Regions from separate parts of the Anaerobacillus sp. 63XJN7_4_ISO-PGPR-S23-413 genome, predicted to be linked through region 1. Evidence: a T-box and tRNA genes for the amino acid it is inferred to sense, from the RefSeq annotation. Region 1 holds a T-box; the other regions hold tRNA genes.

Region 1 (10,412 bases):
GTCAATAAATTCAGGCTCAATTTCAGCCCCAGCTTGTTCTAAGATGTGCAAGGTTGCTTCCATAATTTCTGGACCAATGCCGTCTCCTGTTGCTACCGTAATTGGGCGCTTTTCTGCCATGATCTTCTCTCCTTCTCTCTGGTCTATCAATACACATTGAAAAACCCGGTAGGCTCAATTAGAGAACACCGGATCTTCCAGATACAGTGAAATATCCATTTCTCAAGATCGTTCAATTCTGGACTTGAATCATGGAATAAACCAACATTTTGTTATCGCTTTCCAAGGTTATTATAGAAATCATGTGCTTTTTTGTCAATTTTACAGAGTTTCTGTCATCGCCGCTTCAAAAAAACCAGCCTCTAAAGGAAGAGGACTGGTTGATCATTATTGAAGCGCTTTGACGTCGTCCACGATCTCTTCAAATGGAACGTTAGAATAGCCAGAATACTTCTTAACGGCAATCCCTTTTTTATTCACAAGGTAGAAATTAGTACCATGAATGAATTGATCTGAACTTGGGTCAGCATCTACAGCCGTTTTAAAAGTACTTTCCGCAAAACCTTTTATTTCGTCTTCCGTGTATCCAGTCAAGAAGTGCCAGTTAGATAGATCAGCATCAAATTTTTCAGAGAATGTCACAAGCTGTTCAGGAGTATCCCGTTCAGGATCTACTGAAAATGAAACGAGTTCTACATCTACATCCGCTTCACTTAGCTTATCCTGAAGCTGTGACATATTCGCTGTCATTGGGGGACACACCGTCTCACAATTTGTAAAAATAAAATCAGCTATCCACACTTTTCCTTCTAAATCATTTAATCCAAACTCACTGTTTGTATGGTCTGTATATGTAAAATCTTGTACTTCCCAATCGAGATCGTCAGGAACATCTTTTCCACATGCAGCTAGTACGACAAGTAGAGTTATTACTGTTACTAATAACAGTCGATTCTTCATTAGGGTAACCTCCAATAAAAATAAAATTAAGCGCTCTCTTTACCTTATCTCAAAATAAGGAAAGATGCTATACGACGTAAATATCGGTTTTGAGAATTTCATGAACAAAATAATGTATCAATCAAAAAAAGTCTCTTTTTATGTTCAAAAGTTTAAACTTTTGAACTATAAGTATTTAAAAAGAGTAGAAGGACTAATAACAGGTCTCTTCTACTTTTGCTAACAGCATTTTTAACGTCGTGACACTATCCTCTAATTGAAGAGAATAGAATCTCGTTGTGCCTTTCTGCTCAACAGAAACAAGCCCAACTTCACGCAAAATTTTCAGATGATGAGAAATAGCAGGACGTGATAAAGTCGATCGCTCCGTAATCTCATTCACACTTAATGGATCGTGTTCACTAAGTAGCATAATAATATCCTGTCTATAGGGATCACCAAGCGCCTGGAAGATTGGTGTGCTTTTGCGAAAAAGTTGGATCGCTTCCTGATGGTCATTTTTCTGATTCATAGCAGAAAGCCTCCTATTTGTTTAAGTGTTTAAACATATAACCTGATTTCAGCATATAGTAATCCTTCTATCCTGTCAATAAACGGTTTCTGTTATGAATAACCTAACTTTTTCAAGACTAACTGATGATTTGGGTTCATTTCTTTAGGTAACTCGTTTAGTGGAAAATATTTCACTTCTGACACTTCATTTCCATCTAATTTAAAAGCTTCGCTCTCACATTGTCCCTTATAAACAGCAATAACACTATAAACCTCATCTCCATTTGGATATCGGTAATATAACTCTTCACCAGAGAAAAGAGAAACAAACGTTAACTCCTTAGTACCTACTCCTATTTCCTCAAACGTTTCACGTACAGCCGTCTCTTCAAAAGATTCTCCAGGCTCCATAAATCCACCTGTTAATCCCCATAGCTTATTATCTGTTCTCTTCTGTAACAGTAGCCTGCTCTTCGTATGATCAAATAATAAAATCGCAACACCAGGTAGAATTAATGGCCGACTCCCAACTAACGCTCTTATTTGTTGAATATAGTCCATAGTACCTCCTAAAGAATTGAAATCAAACAAAAAGCCTCTCGATCTCTCGAAAAGGCCTTTTATGCGGTGGCAAACGCCCAAACCCAGAAGGCTACACCCCAGATAGCACAAAGAACTAATAAAATAATAAGAAGGCGAATATTTTTATTTCTCATGGTTGTCCATCTCCCCATGTTCTACCGTTTTTTCTTTTCTCTTTAACATATACAAGAAAAACCCAAATAAACCAAATACTACAAAAAATAGCCCTGTTGACATATAAACTAGAATCGACCCTATTTCCATATTTTGTCCACCTTTCTAATTCCGTACTACCCGCTGTATGATAAATAGATGGATAATACTCCAATGACCATCATCGTTATAAAAGGCAGAACAAAGGCCAGGAAAATAACAGCGGATTCTGTTTTATGCTGTTTAATTTTAGATAACAAGAAGCCATTCTCCTTTCACTTTATCAATCACTCAAATAATAGTATAACGAAACTTCACTTCATTACCGTCCATTTTTCTTGAACGTTTCCGTACAATTCTACCATACAGAGCGATTAATCGTGACAGGCATGGTGGATCGCCTGGTGAAGCAGTGCCATCACATGCTGATCATCAGGAGAATAAAAAATACTTGTGCCGGCTCTTCTAAACTTTACTAAGCGTAAGTTCTTCAAAAAGCGAAGCTGATGAGAAACAGTCGATTGAGAAAGATGCAGAGCATCCGCTATTTCACTTACAGCACACTCCCGATCTGCCAATAAATTTAATATCCGAATCCTCGTTGGATCTCCTAGAGCTTTAAAAGTTTGCGAAACAATAAAAAGTGTTTCTTCATCTAGATCTAATTGTTCTTTTGCCACATCCTGTCCTTGATTATCCAAAACGATCCCCTCTCCCTCATTACATGAACAAATATTCATATACCATTCTGTTGCCATTGTATGAAAGACCTTTCACTATTGTCAACTTAGATGGGGAAGCCTGTCACGATTCCTTCACACAAAATGTAGAACCCGCCTTGAGTTAATGGTAAATCCTTTTTACAATAGAGTAAGAAGAAAAAGTAAAGGCTTTCTTATCGTTAGATAGGATGCAAGAAGATGATATGGTATGATGAAAACGGTCAACATTTACTGTCAGGCATTATGATCATAGATGGAGGTGTTCCTAATGTGGGAACAATTAACAAGCACATTTTCGTTTAGTGCTTTATGGAGTCCTGGAATTATGGTAGCTGCAATCGTTATTGCTGGATTCTACTTACTTCTAACAGGACCTTGGAAAAATAGCTTTAAAGACTCAGCACCGATCCCCCTTTACAAAAAGATCTTTTTCTTAATCGGGGTTTTCTTATTTTATCTCGGACTTGGCGGTCCACTATCACTTATGGGGCATTTATTACTCAGCATACATATGACTGAGATGGCGCTCGTTTATTTAGTCGCTCCACCACTCATGATAGTAGGCACCCCAGCATGGTTGCTCCGTCCACTGCTAAATATCAAAGTGATTCGCAAAATCTTTAAATTTTTCACATTCCCTATTATTTCACTGCTTTTATTTAACGGGTTATTTTCTTTCTATCATATCCCAGAAATCTTTGATTACTTAATGGTGCACTATACGGCTCAGAATTTCTATAAAGCCGCTCTTATCCTGACTGCCTTTGCTATGTGGTGGCCACTTGTTTGTCCAATACCAGAATACGATACGTTATCAGGTGTTAAAAAACTTGGATACATCTTCGCAGATGGTGTCCTACTCACACCAGCATGTGCTCTCATTATTTTCGCAACTACTCCATTATACGCTACATATACAGATCCAACGATTTGGGCAAATGCTATGGGATATTGCGTACCAACCGGCACGACCGTTTCACCTGAACTATTTGACCAATTCAAGCCACTAGGCATCATGGAAGACCAACAGCTAGGCGGCATCATCATGAAAATCATCCAAGAACTCTCATACGGCACCGCACTAGGCTACATCTTCTTCCAATGGGCAAGAAGAGAACGAGAAAAAGACGCCGAAGAACTACAATCACCAGAATTCCGAATCAGTGAGATTTAAACGAAAAGCGGAAGTGGGCGGTTAGACACTCGGTCACTGTAGCTAGACACCGAAAACCAAAACCGTCCCGTTCAAAAAGCCATGAAGCACTTTGCTTCATGGCTTTTGTTATTGCATACCCTTCCGTCTTAACAATTGTCGTAATCCGCCCCCAATTACTACCCCAATAACAATACCTATAATAGCAACAAAGGTCGGTGGAATAACAAAAGGCTCTGTTCTTAAATTCGATACAATCACAGCCACCGTAGAAAAATACGCTCCACATACAAAGGGTAAAGACAGGTAATCACCTGGTAGTTTCCCTGCTTTTTCAATAGCACCTAGATAGCTTTCATAAATCGCAAACATGTAAACACAAGGATAAAACATAGCCCATTCATAATTTGTAACTGAAATTGCCTGGACGGACTTACCTTGAAAACTATAGAGAATATTCATATTAAGATTTGCATTCACATTGATCAAAAACTCAAGCCCAATAAAAAAAGCACCTCTTATGTAATTCTTATTAATGATTTGTCCAAACCCGGGAAAGGCAATACTCCACAAGAGAACTTCAATTGGATTTACTTTTCTGTTCATCCCATCACCAGCTTCTTATTGTCTCAGCTACATTTTTACCTTTTCCATATTACTGGTATTTCATCCAACTCTCATGGAATTATTTTCAGAAGTAGCACCCTTCTTTTTGATCCATACTACGGATATAAGAAAAAGAAAGGAGAATTGACTATGTTAACAACGAACCAACTTCGTTCATATAAGAAAATGATTCAAGAACGCATCCTGGCTCTTAGTGATGAATTAGATGAAAACGATGAATTTGGTGTTTCTCAGTCTTTTGCTCAACATTCTACAGGTGAACTATCCAATTACGATAATCACCCTGGCGATACGGCGACAGAATTATATGAACGCGAGAAAGATCTATCACTAAATGAACATGCAAAAACAGAATTAGCAGAACTGACAAAGGCCCTTGAACGAATTGGAAATGGAAAATATGGCATATGTGAAGTTTGTGGAAATGATATTTCAACAGAAAGACTCGCTGCCCTTCCAACAGCTTCCACATGTGTAGAACATAGTCCATCACAAAAGACATCAGACAGAAGACCAGCAGAAGAAGGTGTACTTGGCAATTCCTTCGAGGAACATGTAAACGACACTAACGATGCTACCTTTTTTGACGCTGAAGATTCATGGCAACGAGCTGCGAAGTATGGAACATCCGAAACACCTTCAGACTTTAACGCTCAGGAAATGAACTATGACAAAATGTATATTGATTCCAATGAGCCTGTCGGGTATGTCGAGGAAATCGAATCATTTTTATCAGCCGATCTAGATGGCAAACCATCTGGAGTGATTCCAAATCAACGTCATGAACGTTATGAAGACTTACTGGATGATCATGACCAGAAGGCAAGTCAGGGTACAATCGAAGATAGTGACCTCATCTAAATAAGACAGCCCTAAAAACGGGCTGTCTTATTACATTTCTTCTGGTGCATGTAGTCCTAACAATCGCAAGCCTTCTTGTAAAACAATGGAGACAGCTGACACCAGCTGCAATCTCGCTTGTTTACAGGATGGGTCATCTAAGATACGAATCTGTCCATAGTATTTATTAAAAGAACGTGAAAGGTCAAGGACAAACTTTGCGATTTGAGAAGGGTCGTATTCAGCTGCTGCTCTTTCAATTACATTTGGAAAACTAAGCAGCTTTGTCACAACTGACCAGGCTTCTTCATCTTCGAGACCTTTTATATGATCATTGGAATGAAAATCCCCTTTGCGTAGAATAGAACAAGCACGCGCATGAGTATATTGCACGTACGGACCAGTTTCACCCTCAACACGTAGCATGTCTTCAAGTGAAAACTCTATATCATTTCGACGATCATTCTTTAAGTCATGAAACAAAACGGCCCCTACCCCAATTTGTTCAGCAATCGCGTTTTTATTTTCTAAACTAGGATTTTTGGTTTCAATATTTACTTTTGCAAGCTCGATTGCTTCAGTCAACACTTCTTCTAGCAATACTACTTTCCCTTTTCTTGTCGACATTTTCTTTCCATCTTTTAACATCATTCCGAAGTTAATATGGTGCATTTGATCTGCCCAATCGAATCCCATTTTCTTTAATACTTCAAATAATTGTTTGAAATGTAGACTCTGTTCATTTCCTACGACATAGAGAGCCTTACTAAATCCATATGTTTCATAGCGATAAATGGCTGCAGCGAGATCACGGGTTGCATAAAGTGTGGCACCATCTTTCTTCTTAATTAGACATGGTGGTAAGCTCTCTCCAAGTTCTACTACCATGGCGCCACGAGATTCAACTAAGAGATTTTTTTCTTCAAGTAGATCAATGACACTCTGCATTTTATCATTATAAAATGCTTCCCCATTTGTTGAATCAAAGGTAATCCCCATAAGCTCATAAATTCGATCAAACTCTTTAAGAGATTCTTCACGGAACCATTTCCATAATGAAACGGCTTCTGGGTTACCTTCTTCTAATTCTTTAAATGCCTTACGTCCTTCATCTTCAAGACCATTATCTGATTCCGCTTTTTCATGAAATGTAATATAGAGCTTAAGGAGTTCTTTAATCGTTTGCTCACGAACCTTTTGCTCCTCCCCCCACTTTCGGTAGGCCGTTATCAATTTGCCGAACTGAGTTCCCCAGTCCCCAAGATGATTAATGCGAATGGGGCGATAGCCGACTTTTTCAACAATTAGCGCTAATGAATTTCCAATAACGGTTGAGCGTAAATGGCCCATTGAGAAGGGCTTCGCTATATTAGGTGAGGAAAGATCAATCGTCACGGCACCTCCCTTTCCTACATTAGAAGCACCGTACTCACTTCCCTCACGTACAATGCGACTTATTACCTCAGTACTAACCATTTTTTTATTAAGAAACACATTAACATAAGGCCCAACAGCTTCTACTTTTTCAAAGGCTGACTCATGAATGTCAGTAACAAGCTCCTTCGCAATTTGATGAGGAGCCATTCGTTTCACTTTGGCAAGATCAAAGCATGGGAAGGCATAGTCACCTAAAGAGTCATGCTTAGGCAGTTCAATTCGCTGCAGAATATTAAGAAAGCTCACTTCTTCTTCACATGCTTGATAAAGTTGTTGTGCAAATAATTCTTTGTAATTCATACATTCCCTCCTATTTGTATATCCATTTGCCTATAAAAAAATCTCCGTCTCTATAAAAGAGACGGAGATGAATTCCGCGGTACCACTCTGATTGCTCAATAAAACGATTTGAGCCTACTTCACTCTATAACGGGGAGTCCGACTGCTTCTACTTAATTCAAAACAGTGTCTTGAAAGTCCGGTTCATGCCTGCTAAGGTTCCGAGCTCTCACCATCCCCGGATCGCTTTATCCGTATACAAACACTACTCTCTTTCGCATTGACGATACAATATTAGTCTTATTATAGCCGACTTCCATATAAATTCAACCACTTATTTTATAAGTCCTTTTTCCGATTCAGAATATCCATTTTTTTCACCATCAGCAAAACCTTCCTGATACCCTTCTCGATAAATGGATGTTAAGTACATGGAAATCAGCTGTCTTACTTTTGGCTCTACGTTCACGACCTCTAAATGCTTCATACACCGATCAACTGCCAATTTTTCCTTTTGAACATTTTTAATCGTCATCGTTAGAACCACCTTCCGGATAAGTTATCCGTATTATACACCACCTTAACAATGTATTTGCACTCATTCGACAAGACTCGATTTGAATTATGTTAAAACCCTACAAAAGACCAGTAAACGACGAGAACAATCACGGGATAACAAAGACTATAGACCTATCACAAGGCATTTATAACTCTTTTAAATCATTTATGAATGATTCATTTCAATTCGTATACATAACTTCTCAATTATTATAACAACCTATACCTATCTAATTTTATTGAGGAGGGTGCATTGTGAGACGAAGCAAACGAAAATCAATTCGAAATGAGTCCTACCAAATTCCAACTGCTACTGAATCACATGATGCATACTATTCTCTTGAAGAGAACAAAGAATATATAAAAGCAAAATTTCATAATACAGAAGATATCAAATTCAGAAATATTACGGTTCAGGATGTGAAATGCCTACTTGCTTATTTAGATCCTTTAGTTGATGAAGAGAAGCTACAAAGAACGATTATGAAACCATTATTTGAGACAAATCAGTTAAACATCGAGGATACAGTCACATCAAAGGAATACCGGCGATCAAAAAATTTAAATGAAGCTATTACAGGATTAACAAAAGGATTTGTCGTTCTACTAATAAATGGACAAGTACATTTTTATTTACTAGAAGCTTTCTCAGGAAATTCTAGAGCAATATCTGAGCCAATTAATGAGCAAGTCGTTCGCGGTTCACATGAAGGTTTTGTCGAAAATATTATGCAAAACCTACAAATGCTTCGCAGAAGAATTGAGAATCCTAACCTTGTGATTAGGTTCTTTAAAATTGGTAAAACAACAGACACGAAAATAGCTGTTATTTACTTACAGCACCTTACAAACCCTGATCTTATCGCAGAAATAGAAAAAAGAATCACATCTATTAAAACGGATTCCATTCAAACGCCTGGCTATGTAGAAGAGTTTATTGAGGATGCACCATTCTCTCCATTCCCCCAAATGCTAAGTACGGAACGACCTGATAGAATGACTGCTCACCTCATGGAAGGAAGAGTCGGTCTCCTAATGGAAGGAAGCCCTGCAACTTTAATTTTTCCAGTAACTTTTTTTGCCTTTTATCAATCGCCTGAAGACTACAACAGCAGATGGTATATTGGATCTATCTTAAGACTCATAAGAGTAGCCAGCTTTATTTTTGCATTAGGGTTGCCTTCATTATATATCGCCACCGTATCTTTTCACCCAGAGGTACTACCTGCCGAGTTAATCTTAAATATTAAAAGCTCGCTTGAAAACGTTCCATTCCCACCATTACTAGAAGCTTTAATTATGCAAATTATTCTTGAATTATTGAGAGAAGCTGCTATACGACTACCAGGTCCTATTGCACAAACAATTGGTATTGTTGGGGGTTTAGTTATTGGGACTGCGATTGTAGAAGCTAACCTTGTATCGAATATGATGATTATTGTCGTCGCACTGACGGCTATATCATCCTTTGCAGTTCCATCGTATGAAATGAGTATGTCAATCAGGCTGCTTGGTTTTCCACTCATGCTCCTTTCTGCAGCATTTGGATTTATTGGGCTTGTCTTCGGATTATCCATCATTTTAATCCACTTATGTGGTTTAGAAACTTTCGGCACACCTTATTTCTCCCCGCTTGCACCATTTCGTTTCAACGAACTAAAAGATTCTGTTATTCGCCTTCCAAGATGGTTACTCGGTAGGCGACCGTCAGACGTTCGTGCACAGCATGGAACACAGGAGTGGGTCTCAAGAAGGTGGAAACAAAATGAAGACGAGTAGCAAAATTAATTCGGCGCAGCTTTTTTTCATCATATTCCAAACACAAGTTGGCGTAGGCGTACTCTCTCTTCCCTCTTCCTTATATGCAGGAGCTGGAACTGATGGCTGGATTACTCTTCTTGTTACTGGTGTTGCTATCCAACTAATTATTTTTATACTTTACTTTTTGAGCAACCGTTTCCCATCATTAACGCTTTTTGAATATGGGCCTAAAATCATTGGCAAATATGTAGCATTCGTCGTCTCACTTCTTTACACACTATTCGCTATTTCAACAGCGGTCATTGTATTGGAATTGTTTGAAACCACAATAAAAACTTGGATCTTATTTCGAACACCCATGATTGTCATCTTTTTATTGCTAACTATTAGTGGCACTTACCTTGCTATTGGCAGAATCAAAGTAATGGGGAGATTTTATCAGTTTGTTTCAGTTCTAATTATTCCTCTGATCATTATGGCCGCCTATACTTTAAAGGACGCGGATATTCGTTATATCTTGCCAATTGGTCAAAATGGCGTAGGAACAATCCTAAAAGCAACACAGCAAGGGATAGTATCCATGCTGGGTTTTGAAATCGTATTATTCATTTACCCTTACGTTCAAACAAAAGGGAAAGCAGCACTAAAAAGCTTAACACTGGCTAATATAGCAGTAACATTATTATATAGCTTTTTAACATTTGCAACGTACGTCTTTTTTAGCCCTTCTCAGCTTGAAATGATTCCTGAACCCCTCGTGTATATGTTAAAAGGTGTATCCTTTGTAATTGTGGATAGAGTGGATCTCCTTTTTCTTTCGATCTGGATCGTTTCTGTTATGACTTCCT
Region 2 (10,412 bases), 1.8 Mb from region 1:
ACCTTTTGCCGATCGAGCACTTGAGATTTTGAAGGTATGGGAACCATTAGCAAGAGCATGGGTAATGGAAAACAAGCCTAAATATTTATATCCAATTCAAATTAAAAACACATTCGAAAATATAGAAATGGTTTCAGTTGTGGCGTGGCAGAAGGATACTGGACCTAAGAAATTTAATGAGCGTGTCCAATCTGTTGAATATGTACTTGAAAAAATAATTGAGCAAGTAACATAACGAGCTTGATGCTCGTTATTTAATGTATAATTTCACATACCATACTAAAATGAATAAATTTCCCTTTTTTTGAGTAACACTAAAGAAAAAGGGAGTGAGTTTATGACTGCGTATTTGTGCCCACGATGTAAAACCAATCGAATGAGATTTAATAAAATTGAGCAAAAAGCGACTTCAGTTAAATTAGATCCTCAATCTGGAGAAGTGATGTCTATTATAGAAGAGGGAAAAGCTGATCCATTCCATATGGTTTATAAAGGACCAAGCATACGAGTTCAATGTGGGGCATGTGGCGAAATTGGAGACGAAGAAACCTTTATTCAATTTGCTCGATCACATCCACGTGCTAATTCTTAATGACTTTTCCCTCCTTTATTCATGATATAGTGAGAATGTAAGGAGGGGGACAGGATGTTTGATCCAACTATATATGAGAATGTAAAAGTAGTTCTTGAGGGAGAGCTATATGATCGAGATCTTGATGGTGAGATCTCCATCATCAATCGAAAAGATCTGGTTGATTTAGCTTGTCTTTCAAGAAAGTATCAAGTAGAGTTTAGTGAAAATGAACATGTGAATGTAACGATTGAACTTTTTGCTGATCTAGCTAATTTCAGTGCGGAGCAGCTTAAGCTAGAGCATGTTCAAGCAGGATGTGAAATCAAAATTCTGTTTGATGTTGCCATATCAGATGCAGAGGACTGTGAACAGATTGAAGAAGATATCCGAAGTATTTGGGGTTATCGACCTGCTATCCGACAAACGATATCTTTCCCATACGAGGATGCGGAACAATTAAAGACTCACATTGTTTTAGAATTTAACCGTCGAATTAATGAAGATCAAATAAGTGATCTTTCGGAGTTAATTGCACATGCTGTACAAACTTCAACATTACTTGGAGAATAAAGAAGAAGGCGGATTGCTCCGCCCTCTATATCCATACTATGCAGTTGGTGATTAGTAGCTTCCGCCGCCCATTTGCTGTTCAGCCATTTGGACAAGGCGCTTAGTGATTTCTCCTCCAACAGAACCGTTAGAGCGAGCAGTGGAGTCTGGGCCAAGTTGAACGCCGAATTCGCTAGCAATTTCGTACTTCATTTGATCTAAAGCCTGTTGTACACCAGGGACTACCAGATTGTTTGAGCTATTGTTGTTTGCCATGTTGTGTACACCTCCTTGACTAATATAATGCTCAGGAGTAAAGAATGATATACAATCTTAATATAGGAACTTTTTGGTAGTTACGGAGACGTTCATTTTTCTGAAAATTTAGAGGGTTCTGTATTTGGGTAACGAATATGTTATTTAGAGACTAATGAACTGGAGGGATATAAGAATGGATCGCTTTATTACTAAGACAGGATTTTATCAAAACCTCGATAAAAGAAGGTTGGAATATTGGTTGGTGATATCTGAAGAAAATAAAGTGCTTGTATCCTGGGTCTGCTGGAGTGCCCCTCAAACCATGGTAGAGCAGTGGAAAGGATCGTATGCTTCTTAACTAAACCGCCCTGAGCGGTTTTTATTATGGTTGAATTTATTTTTACTTCTATCAAATTCAGGATTCACAAATAAAAAAGAAAATGAAAAATTAGTTCATTCCAATACTTTTATATTAAAAGTTGTTAGAGAGGGTATAAAGAAATAAGTATTTTCTGTTTTACCACTCTTAGCTATAATAGAAAACGGATCAGGTCTTTTATACTAGACAATGTATGAAAATATGGAACGAACAGTTTAAATAGCATTTAAAAGAAAGAGGAGCTTCCATGATTCTAAAACACTATTCGAATCTTATAATGGTCATATGTTTAACTGTAAGCTTATTTCCATCAGTAACGCAAGCACAGGAACTACCAAATGTAAGAAGCGAAACCGCTATACTGATCGATGGCAAAACAGGACAAATTCTTTTTAATAAGAATGGCAATGACGAAATGTACCCGGCGAGTATTACGAAAATTGTGACTGCATTTATGGCTGTTAAATCCGGAGAGATGGATGATATGGTAACGGTAAGCGAGCGTGCACGTAAAGCAGATGGTACTAGGGTGTATTTGAAAGAAGGAGAAATCGTTTCGTTAGAAAAATTAGTTAAAGGAATGATGGTTAATTCCGGAAATGACGCTGCAATCGCTATAGCTGAGCATTTAAGTGGAAGCGTGGAATCGTTTTCTGAAGATATGAACGAATTTTTACGTGAAGAAATTGGTGTCAAAAATACGAATTTTGTTAACCCAAATGGACTTTTTAATGAGAATCATGTAACGACTGCAGAAGATATGGCTAGAATAACACAGTACGCCATGAAAAATGAGCAGTTTCGATCTTTGATAGGAATCAAAAAATTAGAATGGGTTGGTGAAGATTGGGAAACGACGCTTATTAACCATCATCGACTCTTACTCGATTATGACTTTGTTACAGGTGGAAAAAATGGGTATGTCTCAGAGTCTGGCTTCACTTTAGTGACAACCGCATCAAAAGACGGTCAAGAATTGATTGCTGTTACGATGAAAGCAAACGATGATCAAATCGCTTATCAGGACACATTATCCATGCTTAACTATGGGTTTAATGCTTTCACGCCAGTTGAGTATAAGAAGGGGACTGATTTAGGAGTTGGAAATAATGAGGAATATAGTCTTTCTGAGGATATGACCCTTTATCAAGTTGGAGATGACGAGCTAGATCTTACCATATCTGATAACAATATTCTTGAAAGTAAAGGGGCTTCATATGTTTCCATTCTGGATGCTGATTTTCTTGAAGTGAATTCTTTAGAAGAAGACAAAGGTGCGACAATAGTGGAAAGTGAAACAAAACCAGCAGCAAAAGTAAAAGATGAAGAAACAGCATCATTGCTGTCTAGTGAAAATATTTTCTATTTTGGGATCGGCGTTTTTGTGGTAATTTTACTATCTTTATTTTTTGGAAGAAGTCACTCTTCTCAAAAAAGACATCGAACTTTTCCTTAAAATCAACTTTCAAACCTAACATTGAAAATTAAAAAAGGACCTCAGGGTCCTTTTTTAATTTTCAAGAAAGAACGATAGCTGTTTGACAGAGGTCATTCCTTGTCCAACTGAGGAGGCAATACTTGATAACAGCGGTCTAGTGCAAACATCTCCTGCAGCATAGACGAATGGCAGAGATGTTTCACCATAAGAGTTGCATCGAATGTATCCTTCCTGATCGACGTCAATGCCATCCTCGTAAGGTTCAGTGTTTGGTTTAACACCAATTCGAATGAACAGACCATCAACCATCATTGTAAAGTGATGATCTTCGTCAGCGAGGAATAGTTTCTTCTTTCCTTTTCCATCTATTTTTGTAATAAACGTTTTTGTTAGTATGTCGATGTTTGGGTGGAGCATGACAGGTTCTTTGTATTCCTTACGAGCTTTAAAACAATCAGAACGATGTATTAGTGTAACTTGAGAACCAGCTTCAGCAAGAAGAAGAGCTCCTTCGAATGCGCGGTCTCCGCCCCCGATTACAGCAACATGTTTGCCTTTGAATTTCAATTTATCTCGAGTTGCCGAGTATACTTCTTTTTGCTCGATCATTTCTTGTTCACCAGGAACATCTAGCCTACGTGGGGAAGACCCTGAAGCAATAAGCAAAGAGCGAAATATATATGAATTACCTTCTGCTGTTTGAAGTATCCGATTAGTCCAATCGATCGACTTTACGCGAGTGTTTGTAACATAATCGCACATGATTTCCTCAGCATGTTTTATGAACTGTTCCTGTAGAACCTGACCGTTTGCAACCACCATACCTGGGTAGTCTACAATTTGATTATAGATTGTACTTAATTGCCCCCCAAGGCTATCCTTTGCTTCAAGCAATAAATGATTAATGCCTAGTCTTTTAGCCCATATTCCAGCAGAAATTCCAGCGGGTCCTCCACCGATTATTAGCAAATCTGTTCGTTGAGTCACCACCGTACCCTCACTTCCATGTTGAAAGCCATTCTTCAAATTCCAACCAGTTATTCACGCGAGGGACGTCGACATATTGATTATAACGATAGTTCATCGCAATGGCCATTCTCCCTGAATTTTTAAATGCGATGAGGTTGTGTGGAGCATCATCAAATAATAAATCTCCGCGAATCATTTCTTTTCTATGCGAGAAAATCAAATTTCTTTTGCCGATAAACGGAAGGTGTTTTTCTACCCATTGTTCTTTTTCAGTGTAAGCATATGTACGGCTACTCGTGACAATCATAACATCATACACGGATGAAAGACGTTCCAATACTTCAATAGCATGTGGTAGAGGCTTGAGTTCAAGAAATAGACCTGGCTGATCAAGGTATTCATAAATTTTAGCTCCACACTCATTTTTTACATAGTCTTCAGATCGCCAGCATTCAAGTTTCTCAACAGACAAGTCGTCATTGTAATCATTATTGTATCTCTGGTGCCATTCAGACATAAGGTCACATATAACCGAGTCCATATCGATTAATAAGGTTTTCATTGTCTCACTTCTTTCATCATACATTCTTTATCACTATAACAGGCAAAGTTAATTGGAACAATTGTTCAGGAAAGGACATGGAACGAACGTTCTTGATTTTTGACTCATCAAAAAATGAATGAACTATAAATCGAAAATTAAGCTAACATAGCGTAACTAAAAAAAGCAAGAACCAAGTGGCTCTTGCTTGTTAAAAACTAACATTTAATAAAAGCTGTTCCTACTATAATAAGCAGGATAAATAGTACAACAATTAGCGCAAAGCCGTTTCCAGCTGGTCGGTGACAAGGCATGCCGTAAGAAGCTCCAGCTACTGGTTGGTAAGGCTCATTTCCGTATGGTGCATTGTTTGCATGATACATATTAGGTCCCCCTTTAAATTCTCTTTCTTTACCACTGTATGTTTCCGTCTAGAAAAGATATAGGCAGGAGCGGAGAGGAACCTAAATTAGGTGAATGTCCCATGTGAATTTCTTATGAACTAATGCCTTTGTCTTTCGTTTGGGCTTGCTTTAAGAAATTTAATTTGTAGTCATCTGTTAGTTCTTTCACTTCCTTACTAAGGAATAAGATCGCAATAACGTTTGGGATAACAAACAAGGCGAGTGTAATGTCGACTAGCTCCCAAACAAATTGAAGTCCTCCAATAGCTCCAACAAAAATAGAAATAATATAAACAAATCGCATTACTCTAGAAAAGGGTGTGCCAAATAAGTATTCAGCTTGTTTCTCACCATAAAAGACAAGGACACCTATCGTACTGATAACAAAAATCAATAGGAGGGAAGAAACAAAGATGGGGCCCCATGTAGCTCCCATTAGTCCAGAGAAAGCATCTGAAACCATATCAGCTGCATTTGAGGGTTTAACGTCTTTCCAAGCTCCTGAAAGAAGCACTGTAAAAGCTGTTACTGTGCAGAGAACGATTGTATCGATAAAAACGCTGAAAATGCCCCATAATCCCTGTCTACATGGATGAGGCGTATGTGCTGCAGAATGGGCAATAGACGCCGTACCCATACCAGCTTCGTTTGAATAAAGCCCTCTAGCAAGGCCCCATCTAACAGCTGCAGCAAAACCAGCTCCAGCAAAACCTCCAGCTGCTGAGATCGGTTGAAAAGCATGTACGAAAATAAGGTTCATAACAGCTGGAAACTCTTCTATATTAATCACCATAACGCCGATAGCGCCTGCAATATATGTAAGTACCATGAATGGAACAATCTTCTCAGCTACAGAACCAATTCTACGTATTCCACCGAATACAACAATTGATATAAGGATAATTAATAAGACACCTGTTACCCAAGTCGGTAATCCAAAAGAACTTTCTGAGAGTGTTGAAATGGAGTTGGTTTGGACCATGACACTTGGAATGATTTCAATCATCAGTCCAAAAGCGAATAGAGATGAAGCGAACTTCCATCCCAAGCCTTTTTTTATGTAATACATTGGGCCACCAACATACACGCCATTTTTGTCTTCCTCTCGGTATTTGATCCCAAGAACAATTTCCGAGAATTTTGTAGACATTCCAATTATAGCGACAATCCACATCCAGAAAATAGCGCCAGGTCCTCCAAAAGCGATTGCCACAGGAACCCCAACAATGTTTGTAGCACCTGCAGTAGATGCAAGAGCGGAGGCAAAGGCCTGAAATGGTGATATTGTGCCATCTCCTTTTTCTTTTTTGAAAATTTTACCAATGGTATGTTTTAAAGCGTGGGGAAAAAAGATTATTTGAAAGAAGCCGAGGCGGATTGTTAAAAATAATCCACCGCCTAAGAGTAAAATCATCATAGGATAACCCCAGATGAACGCGGAAAATTCGGTTATTGCATTAAGAATATAGTCCATATCAATCTCTCCCTATAGGTAATACTCATTTAATTATCCATATAAAGGGAGGCTGAAACTCTATTTACAAAATTATGAAAAAATGAGCATAAAGACACAGAGCCGGTTTTCACCGGCTCTGGATTAATGGACCTGGGGAGGCTGATTATTCTGTTGTTGCTGCGGAGCTGTTAGTTGGTTTTTAACTTGTTGAATTTCATTGGTTTGGGCTTTGGCAGCTGGCTGATAATACCCTTTTTGTTTAGCGTATTGATAAAGGTTATATTGTCGCTGCTCATCAGTATTTCTAATTTGTTGAAGAGCCTGACGAAGTTGTTGATTGTCAGCTTGAGAAATGACGCTCCCGTAATTACTTAAGCTGCTGTTCAATACGGATAAATAATCATTTACCATGTCTTTCTCATTCATAAAATCCCTCCTTAATTTAAGAAGCTGATTAATTGTTGTTGTGTGTTACGTGCGTCTTGTGCATCCTTTTGAAGCATTTGCTTAAGCTGCGGACAAGTACAAGATTGGGCATAGGAATCAAGTTTGTTTGCGAGTGTTTCATGTCCGCCGATCATGTGACGCAGGTTTTGAAGTTCAAGTTCGTTCAGCTGAGTCATCCTGTTTCCCTCCTTCATTTCACATAGTATGAATGGAGAAAAACCAAATTATACTCACTTAAGCGATAACATTTCGCTCGTTAGAAAACTGCTGATACGTTTTTTCAATCATAATACTCTTTAGAATTTGGACAACATGATAAACATCTTCAAATGATGAATAGAGAGCAATTGGTGCAAGGCGAATGACGTTTGGTGAGCGGAAATCTGGAATGACGCCTTTTTGTTTTAGCGCTTTGCAAATTCGAGCAGCTTCATCGTGCTCGAGACAAATATGCCCACCCCGTCGATCATCTTCTGATGGATTAGTGATTGTAAAACCATCTTCAGCAAGATTTTCTTTAATAAGACACATTAAATAGTTGGTAAGAGACAATGATTTTTCTCGAATCGCATCTATGCCAGCTTCGTTCATCAATTCCAAAGCTCCTATTAAAGGAGCCATACTAAAAATGTGGGGTGTGCCTATTTGAAATGCGCCAGCGGTTTCAGCATGAGTAAGCGTATGGCTCATATCGAATTGCACTTCTTTCTTGGAACTGAACCATCCAGCAAGACCGGGTCGTCTGCCAAGGTGGTTTTCGTGCACAAAAAGTCCACCAACACCACCAGGGCCACTATTTAAGTACTTGTATGTACACCAAACCGCGAAGTCAACGTTCCAGTCGTGAAGTTTATGTGGAATGGCTCCGATTGAATGAGCTAAGTCAAAGCCAATGATTACTCCTTTAGAATGGGCTGCTTTTGTGATTTTTTCTATATTTAGTAATTGTCCGCTCCGGTAAAGTACGGAAGGGAGGAGAATAAGGGCTATAGTCTCATCGATGGCCTCAATGATATCTTCTTCCAGGATTGTTCTTCCGTCACGGCTCGGAACTTGTACTAGATTAGTTTTAGGGGATAACCCATGGAGTTCAAGCTGACTTTGAATAGCATAAATGTCAGATGGAAATGTTAAAGAATCGGCTAGTATTTTTGTTTTGTTTCCTGAAGGTTTAAAAAAAGTAGCGAGCATCTGATGAAGGTTAGTTGTAATTGAACCGGTAGTAATTGTTTCAGAAGCATGTGAACCGATTAGCGTTGATGTCATCTCACCGATGTTTTCTGCCATATAAAACCAGGGCTGCTTTCCATCAGACCAGCCATCAATTCCATGTTGCTTCCAGTCATCAAGAGATCGAAGAAGGGATGCTTCCGCATTCTTTGATAGAAGACCAAGTGAATTACCATCCAAATATAGCGTATTTGGATTTAAGTAAAACTTATCACGTAAATGGGCTAAAGGGTCTTTCTTGTCGAATTCTTTTGCGCCTGTAATGGACTGTGATAAACTCATATGTAACAGCTCCTTTTCTACAACTTATCGTATGAGAGGGAGAAGAGCATGTCAACGCTTTCACTCTTTGCAAAAGAAACTTTCTACATTTTTTTAGAATAATGATTGACATTTTAAATGATTCAATGGTATATTATTAAACGTCGCTGATGCACAGCACATGCGGGTGTGGCGGAATTGGCAGACGCGCTAGACTTAGGATCTAGTGTCTTACGACGTGGGGGTTCAAGTCCCTTCACCCGCACCATATATTTTTTGCGCCCGTAGCTCAATTGGATAGAGCGTCTGACTACGGATCAGAAGGTTAGGGATTCGACTTCTCTCGGGCGCACCATACATAATTTAAGTGGCGGTGTAGCTCAGCTGGCTAGAGCGTACGGTTCATACCCGTGAGGTCGGGGGTTCGATCCCCTCCGCCGCTACCATATTACAATTTCATCATGGAGGGGTAGCGAAGTGGCTAAACGCGGCGGACTGTAAATCCGCTCCCTCAGGGTTCGGCGGTTCGAATCCGTCCCCCTCCACCATGATTGGGCTATAGCCAAGCGGTAAGGCAACGGATTTTGATTCCGTCATGCGTTGGTTCGAATCCAGCTAGCCCAGCCATTTTTGCGGGTGTAGTTTAGTGGTAAAACCTCAGCCTTCCAAGCTGATGTCGTGGGTTCGATCCCCATCACCCGCTCCATTACATATTGTAGAAGAGTTTTAAAAGCTACTTCACAACCTGATTTTAATCATGGTATACTTTTGTTGAGATGGAATACCATTCATATCGTGCGCCTTTAGCTCAGTAGGATAGAGCAACAGCCTTCTAAGCTGTGGGTCAGAGGTTCGAATCCTCTAAGGCGCATACCCAAAACTCCTTGAATAAGATTACTTATTCAAGGAGTTTTTTTATTTTATTAACGGCACATGTGTGTTTGCACATAGGCTTCATTTCCAATAAACTAGTAATTAATAAATCACTTGGGAAATGGTGACGAAATGAAGCGATATAAAGGAAGAATTATATCTGTTGTAACGTTTTTTATGGCGATTCTATTATGGGATTATTGGCTTTATTCTGTGAATGAAATTAAAATCAATTGGTTAATGGACATATTCTTTACGATCTCAGTTATGGTGATTGTTTGGTGGTTCTCTTCTTATTATGATCGCTCTGTCATACTTCTGTCCAAATTAAAAGATAGTGAGGAAAAATATCGTAAACTATCAGAAAACTATAATAGTGTCATAAACAGCTTAAACGAAGTTGTTTTTCAAACTGGAATAGATGGTAGTTGGATCTGGTTGAATGAAGCGTGGGGTGAGTTAACTGGATACGACGTTCAGGAATCAATAGGCACATACAGCTTATCTTATATACATCCAGATGATCGGCTGAATATACATAAAGAATTATCTCGATTCCAAGATGGCGCAGAAAAATCTAACGTATTTGAATTCAGGGTTCAGAAAAAAGGCGGGGGGTTCGTCTGGTGTGAGGTCTTTATTAAATATGAATATAGCTCTAAAGGAAGATTTGAAGGAATGACAGGAACGATTAAGGATAAAACCTTTAGAAAGCAATCAGAAGAGCGGTTACTTAAAACAAATGAAGCCCTTGCGGTTAAATCTGAAAAGCTAGCATCAGCTGCACAGCTTGCCGCTGGAATTGCTCATGAAGTTCGGAATCCTCTAACATCGGTGAAAGGATTTCTTCAACTGCTTGAGAAGAAGGAATCCACTATGCCGTATTTTGAAATAATCTTTTCAGAAATATCCCGTATCGAATTAGTGCTAAGTGAACTTCTAACGCTAGCAAAGCCGCATAGTACATTATTTACGAATGTTGAAATGAAAGGTTTATTAAAGCAGGTCTCAACCTTGATTGAGTCTAATGCTC
Region 3 (10,412 bases), 1.3 Mb from region 1:
TGCATGACGTGAGAGATGTTTTTGGAGAAGGATTTACATTTCCTAAAACATAAAAGCAAAAATCCCCCTAGTGAAACGCATTTCACCGGGGGATTTTTTTAGTTGCGATCGTAAACGACAAAATCGAAAGCGTGTTTATTTCTCTCATCACGTGAATGTTTTTCGCGCGAAGTTTCTTTCCAATCATCTTGAGAGAAATCGGGAAAATAAGTATCTCCATCAAACGATTCATGAATCTCAGTAATGTACAGGCGATCAGCATGCGGAAGCAGCTGACGATAGATTTCAGCGCCACCTATAACGAACCAATCTTTTTCCTCACGCTTTGAAAGTTCCAGAAACTCCTCTACAGAATGCAGTACAGTAACCTTTTCATATTCCAGGTCTTTTCTAGTAATTAGATAATTATCACGGCCGGGTAACGTTTTGCCAATTGATTCGAATGTTTTTCTTCCCATAACGATCGATTTTCCAGTCGTCATGCGTTTAAAATAAGCGAGATCAGCTGGCAAATGCCAAGGCAGATCATTGTCTTTCCCAATTAACTGCTTTTCATCCATTGCTAGAAGAAATGATATCATACCGACACCTCTCCTTTAATATGTGGATAAGGATTGTAATCCGTTAACTCAAAATCATCAAATGAGAAATCAAAAATTGATTTCACGTCTGGATTAATTTTCATTTTTGGAAGGTCTCTAGGTTCACGAGTGAGCTGAAGGTTGACCTGCTCAATATGATTGTTATAAATATGCGCATCACCTAGCGTATGAATAAATTCACCTGGCTCTAAATCACACACCTGCGCCATCATCATCGTGAGAAGCGCGTAGGATGCGATATTGAAAGGCACCCCAAGGAACACATCAGCAGAACGTTGATAAAGCTGACAAGAAAGCTTACCATCAGCAACGTAAAACTGGAAAAGACAGTGACATGGAGGTAAAGCCATATTATCGACTTCTGAAGGGTTCCATGCTGTTACAATCATTCTTCTTGAATTCGGGTTAGTTTTAATTTGCTCAACTACTTTTGCAATTTGATCAACGGTTGATCCGTCCGCGCCCGTCCACGAGCGCCATTGATGACCATAAACTGGACCAAGCTCACCATCTTCATCAGCCCATTCATTCCAGATGCGCACACCATTATCCTGAAGATACTTTACATTGGTGTCTCCATTTAAAAACCAAAGAAGCTCATGAATAATTGATCTTAAGTGAAGTTTTTTGGTAGTTAAAGCTGGAAAACCTTCTTGTAAATCAAACCTCATTTGATGTCCAAATACACTGACCGTCCCCGTGCCTGTCCGATCAGATTTCTTAGTTCCGTTATGTAAAATTTCTTCGCATAGCTGCAAATAAGTCTTCATCGTACTCCTCCTTCAATTCTCTAATGATCATTGTAACATGAAGAAAGATGAGAAGTAACTTGCGAATTGTATGTAAAAAACAGCCAAAAAGCACATTTTCCTTGGGCAAACATACTGTATAACAGAAATGTTGGAAAGGATGAAATAACCATGGCGAAAGGCGATAAATTGCCCAAACTGTTTCAAGACCCTGCTATTCAAAATTGGATGAACACCTTTGATGATTTCTTTAAAGAGCCATTTGCGAATCTTCTACCAGCTCAGTCGTTTCGGGTTGATCTTTATGAAACGGAGGATGCATTTATTGTTGAAGCAGAGTTACCTGGTATCACAAAGGAGCAAATTAAAGTGGAACCACTTGGAGATGGTCTTCGGATTTCCATTGAATCTAAAGAATTTCATGAGTCACGAAACGATAAACAAAAATATTACAAACAAGAACGGTCCTATTCAAGTACTAGTCGCACCATTAAGCTTCCCTTTCACTTTTCCATGAAAAATGTGAAAGGAAAATACGAAAATGGTGTTCTAGAAATTAAAATACCCAAATCTGATCGCATACGTACCGATTCGAATTATATTAACATCGACTAAAAAAGCGCAGGGCCAAGGCCTGCGCTTTTTCTTCTTACATACTCCAGTCTATAAAGGCGTTTCCTTCAAGGAACCGCTCACAATCCATAGCCGCCATACACCCTGTGCCTGCTGCTGTGATCGCTTGACGGTAAGTGAAATCCTGTACATCTCCACATGCAAATACACCAGGGACATTCGTTTTTGTCGTTCCTGGTTCTACTTGAACGTAACCTTTATCATCCATATTAATTTTACCCGCGAGAAAATCAGTGTTTGGACGATGGCCAATCGCAACAAATATGCCATCTGTCTTAACGAACTCCTCTTCTCCCGTATCACTATTCTTTACTTTAATACCGCTCACTTTATTGTTTTCTGCTACAACCTCTAGCGGGGAAGCATTCAGCTTCCAGCTAATTTTATCATTAGAGCGAGCACGCTCCTGCATAATTTTTGATGCGCGAAGTTCTTTCCTCCTGTGAAGAACAGTAACTTCTGAAGCGAATTTCGTTAAGAAAGTCGCTTCTTCCATAGCTGAGTCTCCTCCACCAATCACAACGATTTTTTTACCACGGAAGAAAAAGCCGTCACACGTTGCACATGTACTCACACCTCGACCCATATTCTCTGATTCTCCTGGTATACCTAGAAGCTTTGCTGAAGCACCAGTCGAAATCAAAACAGACTCCGCCATAATATCCCCGAGAGTATCTGTTTTTAATTTAAAGGGACGCTCATTAAAATCAATATCCTTCACCCATCCTCGCTCAATTGTAGCGCCGAACCTAAGCGCCTGCTTCTTCATATTTTCCATCAATTCTGGACCGAGAACGCCATCTGGAAAACCGGGAAAGTTCTCAACATCTGTTGTTAACGTAAGCTGACCACCAGGTTCCGGTCCCTCAATGACGAGCGGCTCCATATTAGCCCTCGCAAGATAAATGGCTGCTGTTAAACCCGCTGGTCCTGTTCCTACAATAACTGCTTTATGCATAATGACCCTCCTCTATCGACTTCATTATGTTATTTTTCCTAATTATATAGAAATAAACCCTTCTCTTACAAATTATATGGGTATCCATCAATTTGTTTCTTGATCTTATGCAAATGGTTGTTCATTTTCACACCTTCTTGATAGAATAGAAACAGTCTTGTAATAGTAAGGAAAACCCGAGGTGAATAAAAGATGAATCCAATAGTTGAATTCTGCATGAGCAATCTTTCGAGCGGTTCACATAAAGCAATGGAAAAACTAGAAAAAGATACAGATCTTGATGTGCTCGAATATTCTTGTCTTGGTCACTGCACACTTTGTAGCCAGGATATTTACTGTCTCGTTAACGGCGAGCGCGTTACTGCCGAAACGCCCGATGAGCTAGTTGATAACGTCTACCAGTTCATCGAAGAAAATCCGATGTTTTAACCGAATTTGGACATACTAATAAGTGAATCCAATTAGAGGAGGAGCTTACATGAAAAATCGAAACGCGTATGATCCGAAAGTCGGTGTGCAAGGTGAAAAAGAAGGCGAAGACGCTCTTCTTATGAATAAAAAAAGAGGCCCGCAAAATGCGCGCCCTAAAAAAAAGTAAAAGCCGCTTTATGCGGCTTTTTATTATGCTATGCGAAACCGAAAAGTAAACCAGAAGTCTTCATTGAGTGAGGTGCCGGTAGCAATAATATGCTGCTCTCCTTCATCATCAAGCGTAATCCAGCTATGATGCTCATCTTTATAAACTGGATAGAAATGACCTTCCTTAAATAATTTACGATTCAATACACTTTCTGAGCCGGTTAAAGGCTCTTCTTCGAAAACATCTCTAATACATTGTACAAGTTCCATCTATGTTGTGATCCTCCCTTAATCTCCAACCAAAAACACCCCGCGCACCTCTCTTACGAGAGCCACTTAGGCGGAGTGTTTTTATCCCAATAAATCTTACCTACTTCATAATGTTCTTCAAAATCATCATTCGCTGCATGGTAATGAAAATTAAACCAATAGCCATCTTGTGGGGGATGATCTCTTCTCACATGAAAACGCAATAAGTCTTCCCCACTCTGTTGATTATATACATGAAGAATACGTTCTCCGTATCCACCAGAAGGGTTGTCTGTCAAACGAAGTGACCTTAATGTATCCTCATCCAGATTTTCCACTGAGGTAGCGATCGCTTCTGTCATTTTAGGTACAATTGCATCTCGATACTCGTTACCGACTCGAGTTGAGATCGTTTCACCGAATTTTGTTAGCCCGAGTTGCTCGGATTGATTGCTTGCATAGCTTACAAAATGCGTCAGGAGTTCAGAAGAAGAAGCGTCCTGAGCTATGATGGGCCAATCATACTGATCAACAAGAGGCTCTATCGCCTTATCAGGCTCGTCCCTCGGCTCAATAAGAAGATGGTTTTCTTCTTGATAATTTTCTGATGACTCTGTTTTGTCATCTGCTAGATATCCAGTAGGAACCACAGTTCCAAGTGTAATAACAGCAACAAATGCTACAAATAACTTTCTCATCCAAAGAGGGAATTTCATTATGTGCACCTGACTTTCGAAGATCAATAGTTAGTATTATTCTCGCATGATCTTCTCAAAAAAGCCAGAAGTTTAGACGATTTTTCATTAATTTTCATTTGGCTATGGTAACGAAGCTTTTCATTCAAAAAGGCTCTTTTTTAAAAGATTGTTGCTTTCGAAACAATTGTTGAATTAAACACTAAACTTCGCTGATTGGAGCGGAAGGATGCTAACCGCCTGCCCCGCGAAAAACGAGCATCCCTGAGCGAAAATTCACCCACTATAGCAACAATGTCTACGAAAGAGCCTTTAAAAAAGAGCGCTTCATGTAAGCGCTCCATCTATTAACAAGTAAACATATCAATTCTTCTCAAACTTATGCCTGTATACACCCACCTTCTACCGGTCCAGCGAAACCCTGAAACAGAAGTACGCCCTACATAAACTGGCCAAAACCAAAATGAATTGCCGCCTCTCATCCAAATATAAGTAAACCGATACATACACCTTCTAATGGATCCCGGATCTACAGCAAATGTTCCAGCTTGTGCTGACTGTGGTCTAGGAGGCGGTGATGCTGGTGGGCTCGATGTTGGAGCTACGGGTTGCTGACGGTAGGCATCTGTGTTGTCATAATGATAAGCAATGTGCTCATGTTCTTCATAATACATTCGGTCCATCCCCTCTCTTATACAGTCACTGTATGCTGTATTCTGATGAGACGTACCGAATTGAAAACAACAAAAAAAGCATCTCTTTGAGTATGCTTGAGTCAAAAAGTCTATGGAAATTTAGTTGGTGACCCGTACGGGAATCGAACCCGTGATACCGCCGTGAAAGGGCGGTGTCTTAACCGCTTGACCAACGGGCCAAAAAAATGGAGCGGGTGATGGGGATCGAACCCACGACATCAGCTTGGAAGGCTGAGGTTTTACCACTAAACTACACCCGCAAAGATGGAGGAGGAAGAGGGATTCGAACCCCCGCGGGCGACTAAGCCCCTGTCGGTTTTCAAGACCGATCCCTTCAGCCAGACTTGGGTATTCCTCCAAAAACATGAAAATATATATGGTGGAGCCTAGCGGGATCGAACCGCTGACCTCCTGCGTGCAAGGCAGGCGCTCTCCCAGCTGAGCTAAGGCCCCAATATGGTGCGCCCGAGAGAAGTCGAATCCCTAACCTTCTGATCCGTAGTCAGACGCTCTATCCAATTGAGCTACGGGCGCATATTCTATGGTGCGGGTGAAGGGACTTGAACCCCCACGTCGTAAGACACTAGATCCTAAGTCTAGCGCGTCTGCCAATTCCGCCACACCCGCATGTGTGGTGCCGGCCAGAGGACTTGAACCCCCAACCTACTGATTACAAGTCAGTTGCTCTACCAATTGAGCTAGGCCGGCATAATTTAATGAAAGTCATCAAAAATAAATGGTGGAGGATGACGGGCTCGAACCGCCGACCCTCTGCTTGTAAGGCAGATGCTCTCCCAGCTGAGCTAATCCTCCATTAAACAGCGACTTCATTATTATACAATAACTTCTTTTGCCTCGTCAACACTTTTTTTAATGTATTTTTTCAAGGACAAGACCTATCTTATCACCGACCCCAAAAAAACACAACCCTTTTTCACAAAAAAATTATTCCCCATAGTTAAGCACTCCATTTTTGACATAGAAAAAAAGCAGGGAGCGCTCTCCCCTGCTTATACTGGCGTTTGAATAAGTGGTTTTTTCTTTTTATTTTGGCGGAGTATTGGTCTTTTTTTAGTCACCATTTCAGAATCATATTTTCGGTACTCTTTCATGTCGGTTGATTCCCGCAAAAGCTGATCTTCAACATAGTGACGCTTTCTTTTCAAAAAAACCCCTCCTCATAAGTAATAATTCTCAATACCCTATTTTTCTGTTGTTAAACCCGAATCTTTTTCACCATCGATCTATCGGCAAAAGTTACAGGTAACACATAATTTATTCACTTAGAGCGCAATTATGCTTCATCCAGATTAAATTGGTAATAATTTTCCTGATCTTCTCCTGACCTCTCAACAAAAGTAACTTCTCCATTTTGTGAAACCATAATAACAGTTTGCGCCCTCGTTCCGTAATGATCCGACTTAATAAAAACGGGTGAAAGCATCCTTTCCCATTCAATCGGCACGCCTGTCTGTGGTAATAAATAATCAGGTGCAGGCTCAGCATGAGAAAGCATTTCAAAAAGACGATTTTGATCGAGGTTCTTTTCTGCACTTAAATAGTGTTTCAATTCTTCTTTAAGCTGCTCAACCTTTGGCCAGCTCGTATTCAGTAAGTGATTACTTACAGCGTGAACACCGTTCTCTAGTTTTGAAATTTGATCCTGCCGGTTTGAATAATAATAAAGGCTCTTAAAATCTCCTATGATTAAATTAAATCCATTGTACTGATCTTTCTTTTGTCGAACCATTTCTAGGTATGATAATGGGGATTGATGATCACGTAAGTAATCGGCCGTTAGATCACCCCTTGATAGACTTTTAGGCTGCTCATTCGCTTCTCGATAATTCGTAAGGGCTGCAATTCTTCCGTTTGTTGTAACCCCTAGCCATGTTCCCATAGCCTTTAAATCACGCCCCGCAAGTAGTTCTGGTACATCTTCCCAATAGTTCGCAGGTTTTGTTGGACGCTCGTAGAATTCATCTCGGTTGGCTACGAGTATAAATGGGTATGTAGGATGAACATTTTGAGCTACAGCAATTAAGCACATCTTAACGCGCCTCCTCTCTCGTTTCACTGTAAGAAAAAACGCAGCGTTAGCCGCTGCGTTACGATTGGATCATACGAACTTCTTCTTCACATGCAGAAGAACAATAATGGTTATACTCCTCTTTGCAAGAATCACAGACGATGTGAAGCTTGTCACACTGTACATTAGCACAATTGATATAAGTATCTGCTGGCTCCTCACAATGATAGCATTTCCCTACAACTGTATCTTCATCGGTACGGTTTACATTAACAGCAAGACGATCATCAAATACAAAGCACTTGCCATCAAAATATTTCCCCTGTACCTCCGGGTCTTTACCATACGTTACAATTCCTCCATGAAGCTGTGAAACGTCGGAAAAACCTTTTTTCATTAAGTAACCAGAAAATTTCTCACAGCGAATTCCACCTGTACAATAAGTTAGTACTTTCTTATCTTTTTGGTCCGAAAGATTTTGTTCAATCCAGTCTGGAAGATCACGAAAAGCCTTTATATCAGGACGAATTGCATTGCGAAAATGACCAATATCGTACTCATAATCATTTCTTGCATCGATAACAATTACATCATCATCTTCTAATGCTTCCATAAATTCCTTTGGCTCAAGATAATTCCCGGTTATTTCTTTCGGGTTTACATCTTCCTCAAGCTTTAGTGAAACAATTTCTTCGCGCGGACGTACGTGCATCTTTTTAAAGGCATGACCTTCTGCTTCATCAATTTTGAAAGCCATATCACGAAAGCGTTCATCTGCTTTTAGTTCGTCCATGTAGCGCTCAGTATCCTCAACGGTTCCTGAAACCGTTCCATTAATGCCCTCTTTGCCTACAAGGACTCGACCTTTTAAATTGAGTGATTGACAATACTTAAGATGCTTTCGAGCAAAATAATCCGGATCTTCTATTTCTACATATTGATAATATAACAGCACTTGATATGCTGAAGCTTCTGATTGCAAATCAAAAACCACCCTTTACGTCTTCTTCAATCAAGCTCTAATCCAAGAGCCTAAATCAATACTATATCTTACCGGATTCGAAGTCTGATGTAAAGAAGATTACCTTGATGGGAAGTAGTCGTCTTTAAGCTTTTCGATTTCGATAAGAGATGCTTCGGCCCATCTTCCGCCTTCGTGCTTGAGCTCTGCGGATTGTGTTTCAAGCGCTTCCTTGAGTGAATCATGATAATCAGGAATATTTCCTTCGTAATGATTAATGGCTGACATTGGAACGAGCGCTTTCTCGAATTGGGCTAACGCTTTTCGCTGGTGAAAAAGAGGAACATCGAGCTGTTTGGGATTATGAAGGTCTCCCTGAGTTGGATGCTTGATGACAGCAAGAACTTTAATCACAGCTTTGGGGGACTTCATATCGACGACTTCTCCAATATATCTCCCCGTTTTATAACCTGCCGTTACTATTTCTCCTGGCTGAAACGTTTTTTTCTCTGACATAGTCGCTTCACTCCTTCATCTAACTGTGTGTACACGTCGATGATATCATAAAATCCTCCTTTATCAGGAGGATTTTATCTTGTGAAGACATGTTTCCCAATCTCTTTGATGATATGCCTTGTACGAATCCAATCGTCTGTTGCAATATCAGGATTGTAATAAAACAAAGCTCCTGAGCTTGGGTCTCTACCACTAAGGGCCGCATAGACAGCCTTATATGATTCTGCTCCTGGCTTTTGATCATATTGACCGTCAGATACTGCAGTATAAGCACCACTTTCAAAAATCACTTCTTTAATGCTATTTGGAAATCTTGCAGAAAGTGTTCGATTGACTGTTACAGCAGCTACCGCTACTTTCCCTTCAAACGATTCACCTCTTGCTTCTCCATTAACCAATTTGGCCAACATTTCAATTTCTTCTACAGAATAGTTCGATACAGTAAATTGATCCTTTGTTACTTTCTTAACATCATTCATATTTTTAACAGGAAGGTTAAGCAATAAGGCAACCTCCTGTTTCGTTTCTGGTTCAGATAAAGTTTCGTTTAATACAACTTCTTCATTAACCTCATTCTCAATCTTAGGCTTTACTTTCATCAATGATACGGCCGCTACCTGATGAGTTTGTGCAGAAAACAGAGCAAAAAAGAGGCTCATCATCATCATAGCAATGATCGTTTTGTTCATATATCTCATCCTTTCAGTAGCTTTTTGCCACGCCATAAAGGATAGAGGAAGGACAGGTCCCTTTCAATAGGGAGTCACAGGGATGTCTTCCACATATGAGAACAAAAAGAAACTCCTTCCAAAAGGGAAGGAGTAAGATAATTAGTCTTGAAATTGCTTCATTGCAAGAACTTGTAACGATAATTCATCACTCGGAGGATTGTGAAGCCCCGCTCTAACGTCTCGATAAAGTCGTTCCAGATGATTCTTCTTCATTAAGCTTCGTGCTCCTACAATACGCATTGAAAGATCAACAACTTCCAGTGCAGCGTTCATTGCTTGCGTTTTGGCAGCGAAAAGCTGTCCCTGCATGTTCATCCGCTCTTCTGGGTAACGATCCCACTGCTCTGCAACCGAATATAGAAAATGACGTGCTGCCATTAATGAAAGTCCGATTCGTCCAAATTTATCTTGAATGTGCGGTACATCTTTTAGTGGCACATCAAGTGTGTTCGGTTGGTAAGAAGACACAAATTGAACTGCCTCTTCCCGTGCTGCCTCTGCTATTCCCATGTATACAGCGGGAATATGGAGCAACCAGGCCGGAGGTAATGAAGCTGTTTTCCGATTTTTATCATAAGTTTCAAGGAGCGCATTAGAAGGAACAAATACGTCAGTCAATACAAGGTCATCACTACGGGTACCTCTCATGCCTAGCACATCCCAAGTCCCTTCAAGTTCTACACCTTCTTGACTCATGGACACTAAGAAATCTGTAGGGACACCTTCGCACGTTGCTTTGACAATCACTTGATTAAGGTGAGGACTTAATGTTGTAAATGTTTTTCGACCAGTTATTTTATATCCTCCTTCGACCGCAGTCGCGATCGTAGCAGGCATACCACCTCGAGTTGGGTCACCTGTCTCCTCTTCTGTTTGAGCTCGATTTATGAGCGTACCATCCACAACATGACGACAAAGCCTTTCATAAGTTGAAGCATTCCATGGCCTACGATCGCTTAAATCTTTTAGTACTCCCAGATGCCAGCCGAGTGATAGCGCACCAGACCCTTCTCCT

What was found. The T-box of region 1 lies ahead of argS (arginine--tRNA ligase). A T-box ahead of a tRNA ligase gene usually reads a tRNA of that ligase, here a tRNA-Arg.
Region 2: it has a tRNA-Arg gene. The T-box ahead of argS (arginine--tRNA ligase) is inferred to sense a tRNA for this amino acid. The anticodon was not compared.
Region 3: it has a tRNA-Arg gene. The T-box ahead of argS (arginine--tRNA ligase) is inferred to sense a tRNA for this amino acid. The anticodon was not compared.

Annotation. Positions count from the first base shown of each region.
Region 1 covers NZ_CM149688.1:642,249-652,660, reverse strand. The annotation lists gene AC0VYO_RS03635 (NADP-dependent isocitrate dehydrogenase) at 1-120, opposite strand, end outside; gene AC0VYO_RS03630 (SCO family protein) at 388-960, opposite strand; gene AC0VYO_RS03625 (ArsR/SmtB family transcription factor) at 1,154-1,471, opposite strand; gene AC0VYO_RS03620 (NUDIX hydrolase) at 1,564-2,013, opposite strand; gene AC0VYO_RS03615 (hypothetical protein) at 2,158-2,298, opposite strand; gene AC0VYO_RS03610 (hypothetical protein) at 2,325-2,447, opposite strand; gene AC0VYO_RS03605 (ArsR/SmtB family transcription factor) at 2,562-2,888, opposite strand; gene ctaG (cytochrome c oxidase assembly factor CtaG) at 3,178-4,083, shown strand; gene AC0VYO_RS03595 (hypothetical protein) at 4,192-4,668, opposite strand; gene AC0VYO_RS03590 (TraR/DksA C4-type zinc finger protein) at 4,819-5,550, shown strand; gene argS (arginine--tRNA ligase) at 5,581-7,266, opposite strand; T-box leader at 7,321-7,535, opposite strand; gene AC0VYO_RS03580 (hypothetical protein) at 7,580-7,780, opposite strand; gene AC0VYO_RS03575 (spore germination protein) at 8,059-9,582, shown strand; gene AC0VYO_RS03570 (GerAB/ArcD/ProY family transporter) at 9,569-10,412, shown strand, end outside.
Region 2 covers NZ_CM149688.1:2,417,220-2,427,631, reverse strand. The annotation lists gene AC0VYO_RS12830 (YppE family protein) at 1-235, shown strand, start outside; gene AC0VYO_RS12825 (DNA alkylation repair protein) at 338-592, shown strand; gene AC0VYO_RS12820 (hypothetical protein) at 647-1,144, shown strand; gene AC0VYO_RS12815 (alpha/beta-type small acid-soluble spore protein) at 1,196-1,399, opposite strand; gene AC0VYO_RS12810 (hypothetical protein) at 1,575-1,739, shown strand; gene AC0VYO_RS12805 (D-alanyl-D-alanine carboxypeptidase family protein) at 2,008-3,216, shown strand; gene AC0VYO_RS12800 (NAD(P)/FAD-dependent oxidoreductase) at 3,271-4,185, opposite strand; gene AC0VYO_RS12795 (5' nucleotidase, NT5C type) at 4,196-4,729, opposite strand; gene AC0VYO_RS12790 (YjcZ family sporulation protein) at 4,927-5,091, opposite strand; gene AC0VYO_RS12785 (alanine/glycine:cation symporter family protein) at 5,204-6,586, opposite strand; gene AC0VYO_RS12780 (spore coat protein) at 6,710-6,994, opposite strand; gene AC0VYO_RS12775 (hypothetical protein) at 7,006-7,191, opposite strand; gene kynU (kynureninase) at 7,250-8,527, opposite strand; tRNA gene AC0VYO_RS12765 (tRNA-Leu) at 8,690-8,774, shown strand; tRNA gene AC0VYO_RS12760 (tRNA-Arg) at 8,785-8,861, shown strand; tRNA gene AC0VYO_RS12755 (tRNA-Met) at 8,876-8,952, shown strand; tRNA gene AC0VYO_RS12750 (tRNA-Tyr) at 8,970-9,054, shown strand; tRNA gene AC0VYO_RS12745 (tRNA-Gln) at 9,059-9,133, shown strand; tRNA gene AC0VYO_RS12740 (tRNA-Gly) at 9,139-9,212, shown strand; tRNA gene AC0VYO_RS12735 (tRNA-Arg) at 9,304-9,377, shown strand; gene AC0VYO_RS12730 (ATP-binding protein) at 9,512-10,412, shown strand, end outside.
Region 3 covers NZ_CM149688.1:1,973,686-1,984,097, reverse strand. The annotation lists gene AC0VYO_RS10770 (YitT family protein) at 1-53, shown strand, start outside; gene AC0VYO_RS10765 (dihydrofolate reductase) at 99-581, opposite strand; gene AC0VYO_RS10760 (thymidylate synthase) at 578-1,372, opposite strand; gene AC0VYO_RS10755 (Hsp20/alpha crystallin family protein) at 1,523-1,966, shown strand; gene trxB (thioredoxin-disulfide reductase) at 2,001-2,942, opposite strand; gene AC0VYO_RS10745 (YuzB family protein) at 3,135-3,371, shown strand; gene AC0VYO_RS10740 (hypothetical protein) at 3,564-3,791, opposite strand; gene AC0VYO_RS10735 (YpjP family protein) at 3,845-4,468, opposite strand; gene AC0VYO_RS10730 (transporter) at 4,813-5,139, opposite strand; tRNA gene AC0VYO_RS10725 (tRNA-Glu) at 5,265-5,339, opposite strand; tRNA gene AC0VYO_RS10720 (tRNA-Gly) at 5,347-5,420, opposite strand; tRNA gene AC0VYO_RS10715 (tRNA-Ser) at 5,426-5,518, opposite strand; tRNA gene AC0VYO_RS10710 (tRNA-Ala) at 5,538-5,613, opposite strand; tRNA gene AC0VYO_RS10705 (tRNA-Arg) at 5,618-5,694, opposite strand; tRNA gene AC0VYO_RS10700 (tRNA-Leu) at 5,703-5,787, opposite strand; tRNA gene AC0VYO_RS10695 (tRNA-Thr) at 5,793-5,868, opposite strand; tRNA gene AC0VYO_RS10690 (tRNA-Val) at 5,898-5,973, opposite strand; gene AC0VYO_RS10685 (hypothetical protein) at 6,171-6,326, opposite strand; gene AC0VYO_RS10680 (NRDE family protein) at 6,455-7,210, opposite strand; gene trhO (oxygen-dependent tRNA uridine(34) hydroxylase TrhO) at 7,269-8,171, opposite strand; gene kapB (kinase-associated lipoprotein KapB) at 8,271-8,666, opposite strand; gene AC0VYO_RS10665 (cell wall hydrolase) at 8,741-9,355, opposite strand; gene AC0VYO_RS10660 (acyl-CoA dehydrogenase family protein) at 9,497-10,412, opposite strand, start outside.